2 regions of the Berryella intestinalis genome follow, and region 1 is predicted to be linked to the other one. Evidence: predicted binding sites of a transcription regulator. Region 1 holds the regulator's gene; the other holds the start of a gene.
What was found. Region 1 encodes LexA, which represses DNA repair genes until DNA is damaged. Its sites were predicted from a motif close to CNAACANNTGTTNG; they were not measured.

Region 1 (7,785 bases):
GCCTGCTGCGAAATGGGACGACGAGACGCCCCGTTCGGTCATCCAAGAGCGCTTCGACCGTTTGGTCGAGGCCGTTCAGAAAAGCGCCTTCGACGCCAACCAGGTCGACCTCGGCGCCGAGGTCGAGGTTCTGGTGGAGGGAACCTCGAAGCGCGACGATTCGGTCCTGGTGGGGAAGAGCCCCAAAAACCAGACGGTTCATGCGCCCATCCCCGAGGGTATCTGCGCTTCCGACCTCATCGGGAACATGGTGACGGTGCGCGTCGACGAGGCGCGCACGTGGTATCTGCGCGGCACCGTGACCGAGGTGAGCGAAGCGGTCCGCTGATCGAACGGGAGGCTGCCCTATGGGTGACAAGCGCGTCGTCTGCATCGTCGGACCGACGGGGTCGGGCAAGTCGTCGCTTGCACAGGCGCTGTGCGTTTCCGTGGGCGGGGAAGTGGTCAGCGCCGATTCCATGCAGGTGTACCGCGGTATGGACATCGGGACGGGCAAGGTGCCCGCCTCCGAGCGCGTCGTGGCCCATCACTGCCTCGATCTGATCGATCCGGGCCAACCCTATTCCGCGGCACTGTTCCAGCGGGATGCGCGCGCGGCCATCGGCGGAATCGAAGAGCTCGGCAACATCCCCGTCCTTTGCGGGGGAACCGGCTTCTACGTCCGCGCGGCCATCGACGATTACGAGTTTCCCGACGGAGAGCAGGTGGGAAACCCCGTGCGCGACCGCTACCTCGAGGTGTTCCGCTCGATTGGCGCCCATGGCCTGTGGGAAGAGCTGCAGCGGGTCGATCCCGAAAGCGCGTCGATCATCCCCGAAAACGACGTCAAGCGCGTTGTGAGGGCCTTCGAGCTCATTGCGGACGGCACGTCGTACGCGCGCCAGAAAGAGAAGCTGGCCTCGATACCGCAGAAGCTTCCCGCAGCGATGTTCGGGCTGCGGGTGACCCCTGCCGTTTTGAGGGAGCGCATCGATCTCCGAGTCGACCAGATGGTCGAAGAGGGCCTGGTGGGCGAGGTCGAGCATCTTCTCGACCAGGGTTTTCGCGAGGGCATAACCGCGCCTCAGGCTATCGGCTACAAAGAGATCGTCGAGCATCTCGAGGGCCGCTCGACGTTAGACGACGCGCTCGAGCAGATCAAGGTGGCGACGCATCGGTACGCCAAGCGCCAACGCACCTGGTTCAACCGCGACAACCGGATCTTATGGATCGATTACGATTCCATGAATAGGGACGCTGCCTGCGAGTTCATATCCGATCGGCTTGATACACTTGCGGTGAACGACTAGATCGAGAAAGGGCCGCCATGAAACTGCATTTCGCGAAACTCCACGGAGCGGGGAACGACTTCGTCATGATCGACGATCGGGATAGGTCCATCGACCTTTCGCCCGATCAGGTCGCCTTCCTGTGCGATCGCCACTTCGGCATCGGCGCCGATGGCGTGATCTTGGTGCGGCCGGGCGAAACCGAGGGCGCTTCCGCTTTCATGCACTACATCAACGCCGATGGCACGCTCGCCCAGATGTGCGGCAACGGTGTTCGCTGCACGGCGAAATGGGCCGTCGATCGCGGCCTGGTCGACTCTTCGGCTTCGGCAACCGTCATCGACACGCTCTCGGGTCCCAAGCCCATCGAGTTCGCGCGCGACGAACGGGGCTTGATGCGCGCCGCAACGGTCGATATGGGAGCACCCATCCTCGAGCCGAGCCAGGTGCCCACGGTGCTCGCGGCGACGGGGGCCACAGAGGACGGACGCTCGTTCGTGGGCGATGTCACGTTGAAATCGCCCTTCGGGAATTTCAGGTTCACGTGCGTTTCCATGGGAAACCCCCATGCGGTCGCCTTCATCGAGGACTGGGAGGCCCTGTACGACGCCGCCTTCACCGATCCCGGGAACAAATCCCTCGCAACGCTGGACGTTGACAAAGTCGGCGCCTTCTTCGAGCCCCATGCGGCCTTCCCCGAGAAAGCCAACATCGAATTCGTCAGCATCGAGGCCGATCATCTGGCTATGCGCGTGTATGAGCGCGGGGTGGCGGAGACCCTTGCATGCGGAACGGGCGCCTGCGCGGTGGGCGTTGCGGCGTTCATCACCGGTCGATCGGGCCGCGTGAACGACGTGAGGCTTTTGGGCGGAACGCTCCATATCGAATACGCCGAGGACGGGCGCGTTCGCATGACGGGACCTGCCGCCCAGGTGTTCGAGGGCGATATCGAGCTGTAGGGTTCCAGGTTCCCGGATTGCGTGGAGGTTACGGTTGGATCGATTCGAGGAAGTGACCGTCAAGGGCATGACGGCTGTCGAGGCCCCGCGCGAGCGCGCGGTTGTGGTCGGGGTGGATCGCCCCGGCCTCGACTGGCCGGTCGCTTCGTCGCTTCAGGAGCTGTCGCGCCTGGTCGATACGGCGGGTGCGGAGGTCGTCGGCTCGTTTACCCAACGCTTGGTCAAACCGAACCCGCGCACTCTCATCGGCTCGGGAAAGGTGTCCGAGATCGCCGAGGCCGCGCGCTCCCTGAAGGCCGATGTGGTGGTATTCGACGACGAGCTGACGCCGTCTCAGCAGGCGAACCTCGAGAAGGGCTTCGACAAGGCGATCAAGGTGCTCGACCGCACGGCGCTGATCCTCGACATCTTTGCGCTGCATGCGACGACGAAAGAGGGCCGCTTACAGGTCAAGCTGGCTCAGAACCAGTACCTTCTCCCGCGCTTGCGCGGCATGTGGGCCCACCTCGCCTCCAACCGCATGGGCGGCGGCGTGGGCTCGCGATTCGGCGAGGGGGAGAGCCAGCTGGAAGTGGACCGTCGCATGGTGCGCAAACGCATCACGTCGATCAAGCGCGAGCTCGAGCATGTGAAAAGCGTGCGCAGCGTGCAGCGGGAAGGACGCTACAGCACGGGCGTCTTCAAGGTCGCTATCGCGGGTTACACGAATGCGGGCAAGTCCACGCTCATCAACCACCTGACGGATGCGGGCGTTTACAGCGACGACAAGCTGTTCGCGACCCTCGACTCCACTACGAGGCGGTTTGCGCTGCCGGAAGGGCGCATCATCACCCTCACGGATACCGTCGGGTTCATCAAGAAGCTCCCGACCACCCTGGTGGAGTCGTTCAAGTCTACGCTCGACGAGATCAACGGCGCGGATCTGATCCTGCACGTGGTGGATGCTTCGAGCGACGAGCTGTCGTTTCACATCGAGGCGGTGAACGAGGTGCTCGGTCAGATCGGAGCCGAGAAGATCCCGCGCCTGCTCGTGTTCAACAAAACCGATGCCCTGGACGAAGCGACGTTGGGGGCGTTCAGGAAGCGCTATTCGGAAGGCGTGTTCATTTCAGCTGCCACAGGTGACGGAATGGACGACTTGCTGGCCGTGGTATCGCATGCGGCCTCCGCAGACGAGGCGCTGTTCGAGGTCGAGATCCCGTTTTCGTGCGGGGAACTGGTCTCGTTGGCGCATGAGCGCTGCCGCGTTGTGTCCGAAAGCTACACCGAGCAGGGAACGCGGCTCTCCCTGTTCGTTCCGCCCGCACACGAGCGTTTCTTCCGTCCTTACGCTATTTAATTCAGTTTTGATTAATAGTTCAGCTTGAGTTCTGTCATATTAAACAAAACGCTATATTCTTCTGAAAACCGCGACCACTTTGCCCACGATCGTGCAGTCCCGGGTGATGATGGGCTCCATGGATGAGTTTTCGGGCTGAAGGCGAATGTGGTCGCGTTCGCGGTAGAAACGCTTCACGGTCGCGCCGTCTTCGATGAGCGCTACGACGATCTCGCCGTTGTTGGCGACCTTCTGCTCTTTGACGACGACGTAATCGCCGTCGTTGATCCCGGCTTCGATCATCGATTCCCCTCGCACCGAGAGCATGAACGACGGGGCGTCTCCGACTATTTCGGTGGGAAGCGTCATTGTGTCCGTTATGTTTTCCTCTGCGAAGATCGGTTCGCCGGCAGCCACGTTTCCCACGAGGGGGATTTCCACCGCATTGCCGAACCGGGGTGCGATGATGTTGGTCGGCTCGACGAGCTGTTCTTCGTCGGGGTGCGTGAGCGTTATCGAGCGGGATTTCAAAGGATCGCGCTCGATGTAGCCCTTCTGTTCGAGCGCTCCGAGATGGACGTGGACCGTGGAAGGGGAGGACAGGTCGAGTGCGGTGCAGATCTCGCGCACTGTGGGGCCGTAGCCCTTTTCGCGGATGCACGCTTCGATGCATTCGAGCACCGCGCGCTGCTTCTTCGTAAGCTTCTCAGGCATGTTTCCTCCAAACACGAACATTTGTTTGAAAAATCTTTGACAAGAACCTTTGTTCGATTTATTATAAACACGAACAAAGGTTCTATGCAAGCGAAAGGCATGGTATGAACGTCAAAGATTCCAAGCGCTGCCCGGTGGTGGGAACTTCAGCTCTGCAGTACCAGGGCGTTCGGTACGGGAAGATAATCTCGTTCAACGATATCAAGCGGAGCGCGGAACGGGGCTCTGAAACCATGCAGCCCGATCGTCGGCATCAGGGTTCAAGCGCCTTACCGTCGTATTCCGCGGAACCGGCGGTCGGCCGCACAGCGAAGTCGGTCGTCGACGGTCTTCTTGACACGACGGTGCTCGGCTGCAGCGATGCTGTGTGCAGCATCGCTTACGAAGATGCCCGCGGAGTGTCGTTCGGCCTGCTCACTAAGGGTCAGTCCCTGGTTTTGGGCGCTGGCCTGGTGCTGCTCGCCTCTCTCGGGATGTTTCTCGGAGCCTAAGCGCTCCGAATCCCTGCGCTCTCTATGGGCTTGGTTGTCCGCCGAACATCTCGCGCTCGTTGCATGGTACTCTAGGAGGACCGAAGCAAAGGAGCGATATGCGCTGTTCAGCATGTGGAAATCTTGAATCGAAGGTCGTGGATTCCCGTCCTTCGGACGACGGGACCTCGGTCCGCCGTCGGCGCGAGTGCCTTAAATGCGGGAATCGTTTCACAACGTACGAGCGCCTCATCGACACATCGTTCATGGTTATCAAATCCGACGGGTCGTCTGAGGCGTACGATCGCGACAAGCTGATGCGGGGCCTGCTGATCGCCTGCGCTAAGCGCCCGATCTCGCCCGAGCAGATCGAAAGCCTGGTCGATGATATCGAGTCGTCTTTGCGCTCCGAATCGAAGACCGACGTGTACTCCAAGGATCTCGGTTCGATGATCATGAGCCGCCTCGTGAAGCTCGATGACGTCGCTTACGTTCGTTTTGCCAGTGTGTACAAGCATTTCAATAGCGTCGAGGAGTTCGCCGAAGCGCTTGAGGAGTTGAACAGATAATGGGTATCGAATTGAAAATCAAAAAGCTCGACCCTTCGATCGAGCTCCCTGCGTATGCCTATCCGGGTGATGCGGGGCTGGATCTGCGATCGGCAGAGGACGCTGTTCTGAAGCCGTTCGAGCGCAAGCTTATAGGGACTGGGTTGGCGGTCGCCATTCCCGAGGGGTATGCGGGCTTCGTTCTGCCTCGAAGCGGTTTGGCCGCCAAGCACGGCATTTCCATCGTGAACGCTCCCGGGCTCGTCGACAGCGGGTATCGCGGAGAGCTGAAAGTCGCGCTGTTGAACATCGATGCCGAAAACGAGTTCAGGATCGAGCGCGGCGACCGCATCGCTCAGCTCACCATCTTGGCCACACCGGTTGTCACTTTGGCGCCTTGCGAAGAACTGCCTTCCTCCGAACGCGGTCTTGGCGGGTTCGGAAGCAGCGGGGTTTAGCTATTCGGTCCGACGCCGCATGGACTCGCTTGGTTTCAGGTGATTTCTGGTGTTAGGACTCGAATCATCAAATACAGGCCCTTAGAATCGATCTGAGGGCTTTACACGGTATTTTCCCAGTTCAAACTATAGGAAAAATATGGCTGAAAAGAAGAACGAAGACAACGAGGATCGTACGTCCGACGTCGAGGAGCGCGATGGGCGGGATCAGGGCGCACCAGAGCCTCCCAAGGGCTACGATGCGAACGGCTGGAGCGACCCCTCGAAAGATTTCGATCGGGATCCGCGGGCCAGCTTGGAAAGCCTGCTTATGAACGGATTGTCGTTCAACGCCACCGACGAGGATCGGGTCCGGATAAAGCGAGGCCGCACCTTGCTGACGATCGCGAACGTTGCCGGACCGATATCGCTGTTCATCGGCGGCGTTCTGCTCAGCAGCGTCGGCACGGTGTGCGGGATCGTCTCGTTCGTCAATTTCAAGCGCGTGGGTGATGGACATCCTGAAAAGCCGCTGGTTGGAAAGCTTCTGAAGCGTCAGGCGGCGGTTGGCATAGGGATCTCGGGAATAGCGCTCGTCATCAATCTCGTCGCAGCGATCATGATTTTTCCCATGATCATGGACGCAGTCGAAAGCGGCGACCTTTCCGCGGTGTTCAACTCTCAGGACCAGGCGCTTAATCTGCCGGCCGATCGCGGTACGGGAACCGGCACGGACGGCAACTCCACCTGGGGTTAAGAGCACGCCTGTCTCTAAGCTACCTATAAGATTGATAATATATGTTATGTAAACTTAGGAGGAAGGAAAAGACGAGCCCGACCCACGCTCATCGGATCGGACCCGCTTCCCCTCTCGCCTTCGACGGATTCCGTGCAAAGGCGAAACCCTATTCTTCGTCGAGCTCGCATTCGACGGCTTCTTTGTATTTGGCGTAGAGCTCAGGGCAAGCCTTCCTCATGTTCAAAGGCTCGAACGTTTCGCTGTCGACGATGCACAGCGTGGTGAACCCCGTCACGCAGGGCCGCTCGAACTGAAGGTCCATCCCCTTGCGGAAGATCTCGTAGGAATATGTGACCCGGACGGCGGTGAGCTTCGAGACCCAGATCCTGATGAGCGCGGTGTCCCCGTACCTCAGCGACGACGAATACGACAGATGCATCTCCGTCACCGGGGCCATGATGTTCTGCTTTTCGAGTTCTGCGTAGGGAAACCCGAGATCAGCTATGAATTTCTCGCGGGCGTCCTCGAAGTACAGCGGATAGTTCGCGTGGTACACGACGCCCATGCAGTCCGTTTCCCCGTAACGTACCGGGACTTCGACTACCTTGACCATGATCTCTCCTTTTTATGGCTTTTCATCAAGCATTATATTGCCCGAGAACAAACAAGGGCCCTTCCGGGGCGATCTACCCTCATCATTCCATAATTTAACTTATCCGATTGAGGATTCGCGGATGCGGTTGTGGCATGATGGATCGGTATGCAGCAAGGGAGGTAAAGCGTTGAACACTCATGATCGAACCAGCGGTAATACGGGGCGGCTGACGGCGAAAATGGCCCTCGAGCTGGCGGCCCCGCATACTTGGCCCGCCGCCATCCTCCCCACGCTGGCGGCCGTGTGCATGGCGGCCACGCGGGTCGAGTCGCTTTCGGTGTCGCTGTCTTTGGCCATGCTGGCGATCGTCGTGCTGTTCCAATCGGCGGCCAACACCTTCAACGATTATTACGACTGCATCAAGGGGACGGACAGCGAGGACGACTACGTCGATCCCAGCGACTCGGTCCTGGTCTACAACGACGTGGACCCCCGCTGCGCTTTGAGGCTCGCCGTGGGCTTCGTGGCCGCCGCATTCGCGCTCGGTATCTACGTGATCGTGCAGGCGGGATTGTTTCCCCTGCTGATCGGGGTGATCGGAGCCTTCTTCGTCGTCGTGTACTCGGCTGGGAAGACTCCCCTCTCCTATCTGCCGCTCGGAGAGGCGGTAAGCGGCGTCGTCATGGGCGCTCTGGTGCCCTTCGCCGTCGTGCAGGCGCTTACCGGATCGGTCGAGC
Region 2 (7,785 bases), 690 kb from region 1:
GAGAGAGGGAGCGAACGACATAGCCGACATGCTGGGGCACCGGCCCGCGTCGAAGTACGTGGGATTCGCGCTTCTGCTGGCGTGGCACTACTCGCTTTGGTTCGTCCCGCATATGTTCGCGGCCACCGAGCTGTTGGACCAGCGCGTGACCATCGCCTGGCTCGTGAACCTGGGCGCGACCGTCGTCTTCCTGCTTCTCATCGCGTTCTGCTTGGGACGCAAGCGCCACCTGTCCTCGTACCGGTGGCTCTACGCGGCCGCCCCCGGGCTCACCGCGGCGGGCACCCTGGCGCTGTGCCTGATACCCCAGGTGTTCGCCACTCCGGAAATCTCCTACGCGCTCTCGTTCTTCCTGGGCGCCTCCGAATCGGCCATGTGGATCCTTTGGGGCGAGCGCTACGCATGCGTCAAGGCCAGCTACTCGCTGCGCCACATCGGCACGACGTTCGGCCTGACCCTGTTCATCACCGTGGGCGTCGCGTGGATCCTGCCGACCTACGTCACGACCCTCTTCACGGCCGCCCTCCCCATCGTCTCCGGGATCGCGCTGGTCGCGGCGCGACGGGACGGGGCGCGGGCCTTCCCCGTCCTTCTGCCCCGCAGCGCCACCCAGGGCGGCATGAAGAACATGGTGGCCGTGAGCATCATCACGTTCCTCGCAAGCATAGCCTGCTACTTCCTCGTGGCCATCATCCCCTGGGAAGCGCTGCCGCCCAAAGACCACAGCTTCACGCTGGGGGTTCTGGGAGGGGCCGTCCTCATGCTGGGACTTGCCGGCATCAGCCTGGCCACGAAGGACAAGGCCAACATATTCAAGATGTACCCCTGGCTGATCGTGCTGATCATCACCGCATTCGGGCTGTTTTTAGCCGATCGGGAGACCTTCTTTCCCGCCTTCATACTGGCGACCGGCGTCTCGTCGCTGCTGGAGATACTGCTGATCATGTACTTCGGTATCCTGACGTCGAAGGGCTACGTGACCCCGGCGGTGGCGTTCGCCTTCTCGGGCGGCTTCGTGCGCGCGGGCATCGCCGCCGGCAACACCTGGGCGGTCGAATACGAGCGCGCGCCCTGGCTGGCCGAGGCCATCACGCCCGAAACCTGCCTTTTGCTCATCTGCGTCCTGGCCGTCTTGCTGATCCCCCTCGTGCGCCAGGAGTTCAACATGATCGCCCTCACGGCCGCGCCCCCTTCGCGCGCCGAGATCGACGAGATATGCGCCGAAGTGTCCGAGGAATTCGGGCTGTCATGCCGGGAAAGCGAGATCCTCGTGCTGATAGCGCGCGGGTACACCACCAACAACATGGCCGACAAGCTGGTCATCTCGCCCTACACCGTGAACACCCACATCCGCCACATCTACGAGAAGATGCAGATCCACAAGCGAAGCGAGCTTCTGAACTACCTCAACATGCAGCGCAACGACTTCTAGGGCGCACGGGCGCTGCGGGTGCCGACGCGCGGACGGCCCCTTGCGCTGCGGGCGGCGCACGCGCCGGCCGCAGCGGCCCGCGCGTCGGTTCGGGTTCCGACGGAAAGCCCGCAGAGGCGTTTTCTCGCGAAAAACGGCAACCCGAAACACAATCGACCGAAACAGAGCCTAGAATGCTGCTCAGCGCACCGCGCGGGCGAAAGCCGTCTGCGCGCCCCGTCGGGGCGAGGGCCGCGCAGACGTCGATAGGAGGCTCCATGACCCAGTCGAACACCCGGAAAGCCGTGATCATAGGCTGCGGCCTCGTAGGCGCGACATCGGCGTTCAGCCTGATGGAAAGCGGCCTGTTCTCGGAAATCGCGTTGGTCGACGTCAACCGGGAGCGCGCCGAGGGAGAAGCGCTCGACATCGGGCACGGCACCCCGTTCTACGGGCCGGTGGAGATCTACGCGGGCGGCTACGACGACCTTATCGACGCCGACATCGCCATCATCACGGCGGGAACCGCCCAAAAACCCGGGGAATCGCGCCTCGACCTGGTCCAGAGAAACGTCGCGATCCTGAAGTCGATCCTGGTGGAATTCTCGCGGCGCCCCTTCGACGGCATCCTCATCATGGTGTCGAACCCGGTCGACGTGCTCACCTACGTCGCCGCCAAGATCACCGGGCTTCCGCGCAGCCGCGTGATGGGCACCGGCACCATGCTCGACAGCGCGCGGTTCAAAAGCATCCTGGCCGCCCACCTGCACCTCGACGCGCGCAACGTGCACGCCCGCATCATCGGCGAGCACGGCGACAGCGAGTTTCCCGTCTGGAGCATGGCCAACGTCTCGGGCATCCCGCTTTCCGAATGCCTGAGAAACGCCGGCATCGACGAGGCCGAAAAGCTCATGGAGCGCGTCGAGCACGAGGTGCGCACCAGCGCCGGGCGGATCATCTCGAAGAAAGGCGCCACCTACTACGGCATAGCCGCCTCGGTGAAGCGCCTGTGCGAGGCCATCGTGCGCGACGAGAAGTCGGTCATGACCGTCTCGACCGTGCTGGAAGGCGAGTACGGCCTCAGCGACGTGGCCCTCAGCATCGTGAGCGTCATCGGCGCCGAGGGCATCGACTCCCACCTGCCCGCCCCCATATCGGAAGACGAGCACCGGCGCCTGCGCGAATCGGCCGACGCCCTGAAGGCCGTCATCGCCGAGCTCTCGCTGGACTAGGCGCGCCGGATCCCGAACGGAAAGGAGCCGCATGCGCGTTTCCGCGATCGAGAACTTCTCCCCCCGCTACGATGCCGACCGCCTGGTCGCCCTGGCGCTGTGCGCCGCCTCGGGAAGCGATGCGGACTGGGCGCGCGCCCTGCGCGCGTACGGCGCGCAGCAGGAACATCTCCCGCAGATCGTGGCCGATTCCGTCACCGAAACGTCTCCCACCTGCCGCATCGTCGCCAGCGGCTCCCACAAGGTGGCCATCGCGTCCCAACGCGAGGCGCCTGTGCAGTCCGTGTTCGTCCCGCAGGCCGCCCGCGAGCTGGAAGCCCGCCTCGGCGACGGCGAAACGCAGTGCCTCCATCTCGCCGACAATGGAGACTATCTGGGCTTCGTGGCGTTCTCCCGCGATGCGGCGGCCGAAGCGCGCGAAGGGGCGGCGCCTTTCGAGAGCATCCCCTGGGCGGCCGTGGCCGCATTCGCCTGCGCCTGCGCCGTCATCGCCTTCGCGGCGGCCTGGATCGCCCTTCGGTAGGCCGGCTCGGGAAACGCCGCCCATTCTCCATCGTTTGTTCGATTGACCGCGCCCGCGAACCGCGCGACAATTCCCTCCGTAATCGAACAAACGTTCTAAAAAGAAGGGGGCGCCATGGGGGGCCTTGGGCGCGTGCGCACGTATCTGTGCATCGATTTGAAAAGCTTCTACGCCAGCGTGGAATGCGTCGATCGCGGGCTGGACCCGCTGTCAACCGACCTGGTGGTGGCCGATCCCGACCGCGGGCGCTCGACCATCTGCCTCGCCATCACCCCTCGCATGAAAGAGCGCGGGGTGAAAAACCGATGCCGCCTGTTCGAGATACCCGACGGCATCGACTACCTCGTCGCGACCCCCCGCATGCGCCGGTACATGGAGGTCTCGTCCCTCATCTACCGCACTTACCTGCGCTACGTGTCCCCCAACGACCTGTATGCGTACTCCATAGACGAATGCTTCATCGACGCCACGCCCTACCTGGCCCTCTACCGCACCGACGCGCGGTCGTTCGCCCGCATGCTCATGGACGCCGTGCTCGCCGAAACGGGCGTCTACGCAACCGCGGGGATCGGCACGAACCTGTTTTTGGCCAAGGTGGCGCTGGACATCACGGCGAAGCGCGAAAAAGATCGCATCGGATACCTGGACGAACCGTCGTTCAAGGCATCCGTCTGGCGGCATCGCCCCCTCACCGACATATGGAACATCGGACCGGGGACGGCCGAGCGGCTGGCACGCCACGGGGTGGTCGACCTCGAAGGGGTGACCCGACTCGACCGATCGCTGCTCGAGCGGGAGTTCGGCGTCAACGCCCAGCTGCTCATCGACCACGCGCACGGACGGGAAGACTGCACCATCGACCAGATAAGGTCGTACCGCCCCCGTTCGACGTCGATCGCCAACGGGCAGGTCCTCATGCGGGAGTACAGCTTCGACGAGGCGCTCGTGGTGCTGAAGGAGATGGTGTACGAATCTGCCCTCGAGCTGGTGGAGCGCCGGATGGTGGCCGGACACGTGTCCCTCATGGTGGGATACACGGTGCCGGGGCGCGTCTACCGAACCCAGAGGCGCCGGTTCACCCCCGAAACCGCCGCATCGGCATCGAGGAAGCTCTCCCGCAAAACGTCCTCCCGACGCTACCTCGAGCAGCAAATCGTCGCCCTCTACGAGGAAAAGGTCAATCCCGCGCGCCCCGTAAAGCGGATGAGCATAGCGCTGGGGCGCCTCGAGGCGGAAAGCTGCGAGACGCTCGACCTGTTCACCGACGTAAGGGAGCTCGAGCGGGAGCGGGCGCTGTGCCGCACCTCCATAGAAGTGAGAAACCGCTACGGAAAGAACTCCCTCATCAGGGGAATCGATGCGCTGGAATGCGCAACCGCCCGACAGCGCAACGTCCAGATCGGAGGACACCGTGCATAGCGAAGCGAACAGGGCCCGACAATACCTGCCCTTCGCCGCCTTGAAGGGCCTCGGCAACCTGATGTCCCTCGCCGCCGTCGAGCGCCAGGAACGCTGCCAGCTCCTCGAAGAGGAGGAGGAATCCCTCAATCGGATCCTGGCGTCCCTCGAGCCGGGGGATCCGGTGAGCGTCGTCTACTACCGGAGGGACCATTACGAGCAGGCCGAGGGCAGCGTCGTGCGCATCGACGCGCGATCCCGGCGCATGGAGATCAACGGGGCGTCGTTCGACTTCCGCGACATCCGGTCGCTCAGCTCGGTCAACCACCCCGACGACGCCTGGTAGGAGGTCCCTACCTTCGATACGGCCCGCTCTCGATCAAGCGGCGGCACACATGCATCCATTGGGCCGTCGTGGATTGGGCGTACTCGCAGCCCACGCACGACCTCCCCGAAGCTACGCAGGGGTCCGCCGACAAAAACCCCTCCCCTCCGGGAAACGGGGGGACGTCCAGGTCGGACAGAACCCCGTCGCCCGCACGGCGCATGCACTCCTCCACCATCCAGGCGATCTGGCGCATGCCCAGCCCGGTGGGATGGGTGCCGTCGAGCGCTTCGTAGTCGTATCCCAGCGAAGAGGCCGCACAGAACGTGCAGCCGTGATCGCGGCACGCCGACTCGATGGCCGCGTTGTAGTCATCGAAGCGCGCGCCCCGGTACGCGCGGGGAAACGTCGGGGATCCGCACCCACTCACGCGCCCCGCCAGCAACGAGACGCACCATATTCGGGCCTCCGGGAAGTCGCGCCGAAGGTTCGACAGCATGCGCCCGTAAGCATCCCGAAAGCCGCAGACGGCGTTCTCGACGGCCGGAAACGACGCCGAGACGCCAGGAGAGGCGCCGTCCCCCTCGGCCGGCACGTCCTCGCAGGGCTCTTCCTGAACGCAGAAGGGTATCGCGTTTCCCCGGCCCGCCAGCTGGTTTGGAAACCCGCCCCAGCCGTAGTCGTTCGTCCCGAAAAACACCAGGATGTCGTCGGGAGCCGAGCCGTCGGACGAAGCCAGCGCAGAGGAGCGCTCGGGGCTTTCGCCCGCCGGGTAGCCCGGCCCCTCGACACACGATCCCGACCAGGCCGCGTTCGACGCGACAACGCCCCCGCACCGACGGACCACCTGCATCCACCAGGTGTCCTCGACGGCTTCAACACCCCAAACCCGACGGCGCTCGCCTTCGTAGAACACCGCGAAGCCCTCGCGCGTCGCACCTTCGAACGTGCTGATGGAATCGCCCAGAATGGAAAAAAGCCGCGTCACGGGAACCCCTCTCGAACCGTGTGCATGGATCTGATGCAAACTCTTACGGGAAACGTCTGGAAAACAAAAGCGATATTATGCGCGACGCATTATACGCCTGGGAAAACCGCTATCATCGACGATGCGGTTCGCAATTCAACGAAAGGCGCTCCATGGCATCCGAATCGACGAACTACCAATGCCCCTCGTGCGGGGGACGTCTGCACTTCGAGGCTCAGACCAACAACCTCGCCTGCGATTTCTGCGGCTCCCGCTTCCGCCCCGAAGACGTCGAGGCGTACTACAGCCGCAAAGACGGCCCCGCGGCGGCCGAGGCCCCCAGCGCGGCCGAGGCCTCGGTCGATCCCGGCCATGCCGTCGAGACGGAACGGGTCGAAGCGGGCGAAGACCCCATCCAGGCCTACCTCAAGCGATCCCGGTGGGACGACAAGGACGCCGAGAGCATGCGGGCCTACAACTGCTCGTCATGCGGGGCCCAGCTGATGGTCGATCAGGTCACCGCCATCAAGCAGTGCCCGTACTGCGGAAACGAGACCATCGTGCCCGGCCAGCTGGCAGACGCGCTGCGCCCCGACTACCTCATCCCCTTCAAGAAGACGAAAGAGGACGCCATCGCGGCGCTGAAGGAGTACTACCGCGATAAGAAGCTGCTCCCCAAAAGCTTCTCGGACGAAAACCACCTCAACGAGATCCAAGGGGTCTACGTCCCGTTCTGGCTGTATTCGACCACGGCCAACGCAGATGCCAATTTCTCGATGACCCAGGTTATGACCTGGAGCGACAGCGAGAACCTCTACACCAAGACCGACCATTACGCCGCCGAGCGCAAAGGATCCATCGACTTCGCGCGCGTCCCCGTGGACGGATCGACCCGCATGCCCGACGCGCATATGGACTCGATCGAGCCCTACGACTATTCCGAGATGGTCCCGTTTTCCCTCGGGTACCTGCCGGGCTTCCTGGCCGACCGATACGATCAGAACGCCGAGGAATGCAAGGCCCGGGCCGAAGAGCGCATGGGGCAGAGCGCGCAGGACGCGCTGTCCCACACGGTGGAGGGCTACGACACCGTCAGCTTGGACGGCTGCAGCTCGTCGGTGGAATGGAACGACATCCGCTACGCCCTTCTGCCCGTCTGGATGCTGCATACCAGGTGGAACGGACAGGACTTCCTGTTCGCCATGAACGAACGGGCAGACCGGGAAGCTGATCGGCGATCTGCCCATCAGCTGGAAGAGGCTGGCGGTGCGGTTCTTGGCGGCGTTCGTCCCGATCGCCGCCGTCGCGTTCGCCGTGCTTCGATTCGCGCCGCTGTAGGAAGGCGAGGTACCCATGAGATTGCTGAAAAAGCTGGCAGCGCTTTCCCTGTGCATCTGCCTTTTCGCCCTGACCCCGTTCTCCCTGTGCGGCACGGCCTGGGCGGCAAGCGACGCGTTCGCGAACAACGAGAACCAATCCGACCAGGGGACGTTCGTCCTCGACGAGTACGGGGCCCTCAGCTCCGATGCGAAACAGCAGCTCGAACGGCAGGGAGACTTCCTTGCCGAGCGCTACCATATGGGCGTCTACCTGCTGGTCGTGTCGAATATCGGCTCGCAGCAGGCGCGCGAGTACGCCACCGAGTACTACAAGAGCCGCAACCTCGGCATCGGCGAGGGGAAAAGCGGCGTGCTGTTCCTCGTGGCGGTCGATTCGCGCGACTACGTGACCATCACCTACGGGGACGGCATCAAGGCCTTCACCGATTACGGGGTGAAATCCCTCGAAGAGCGGATCGTTCCCAGCCTCAAGGACAACCAGTGGGACAACGCCGGCTCGGCGTTCTACCACCGCGCCACCTACCTGCTGGAATACCGGGCGGAAACGGGGTCGGCCTTCGACTCGAAATCGAGTGACAGCGCCCAGGAC

Region 2: a site for LexA is predicted at 3,250-3,263, ahead of JI75_RS06980 (Y-family DNA polymerase). Genes of this name have one in related genera too.

Annotation. Positions count from the first base shown of each region.
Region 1 is NZ_CP009302.1:899,391-907,175, forward strand. Features, by position in the region: gene miaB (tRNA (N6-isopentenyl adenosine(37)-C2)-methylthiotransferase MiaB) at 1-328, shown strand, start outside; gene miaA (tRNA (adenosine(37)-N6)-dimethylallyltransferase MiaA) at 348-1,289, shown strand; gene dapF (diaminopimelate epimerase) at 1,307-2,227, shown strand; gene hflX (GTPase HflX) at 2,295-3,566, shown strand; gene lexA (transcriptional repressor LexA) at 3,618-4,259, opposite strand; gene JI75_RS04025 (hypothetical protein) at 4,364-4,750, shown strand; gene nrdR (transcriptional regulator NrdR) at 4,849-5,298, shown strand; gene dut (dUTP diphosphatase) at 5,298-5,735, shown strand; gene JI75_RS04040 (hypothetical protein) at 5,875-6,471, shown strand; gene JI75_RS04045 (acyl-CoA thioesterase) at 6,620-7,066, opposite strand; gene JI75_RS04050 (prenyltransferase) at 7,236-7,785, shown strand, end outside.
Region 2 is NZ_CP009302.1:1,584,571-1,592,355, forward strand. Features, by position in the region: gene JI75_RS06965 (helix-turn-helix transcriptional regulator) at 1-1,432, shown strand, start outside; gene JI75_RS06970 (L-lactate dehydrogenase) at 1,690-2,643, shown strand; gene JI75_RS06975 (hypothetical protein) at 2,675-3,166, shown strand; gene JI75_RS06980 (Y-family DNA polymerase) at 3,281-4,585, shown strand; gene JI75_RS06985 (hypothetical protein) at 4,578-4,910, shown strand; gene JI75_RS06990 (SGNH/GDSL hydrolase family protein) at 4,918-5,877, opposite strand; gene JI75_RS06995 (hypothetical protein) at 6,342-7,211, opposite strand; gene JI75_RS07000 (TPM domain-containing protein) at 7,210-7,785, shown strand, end outside.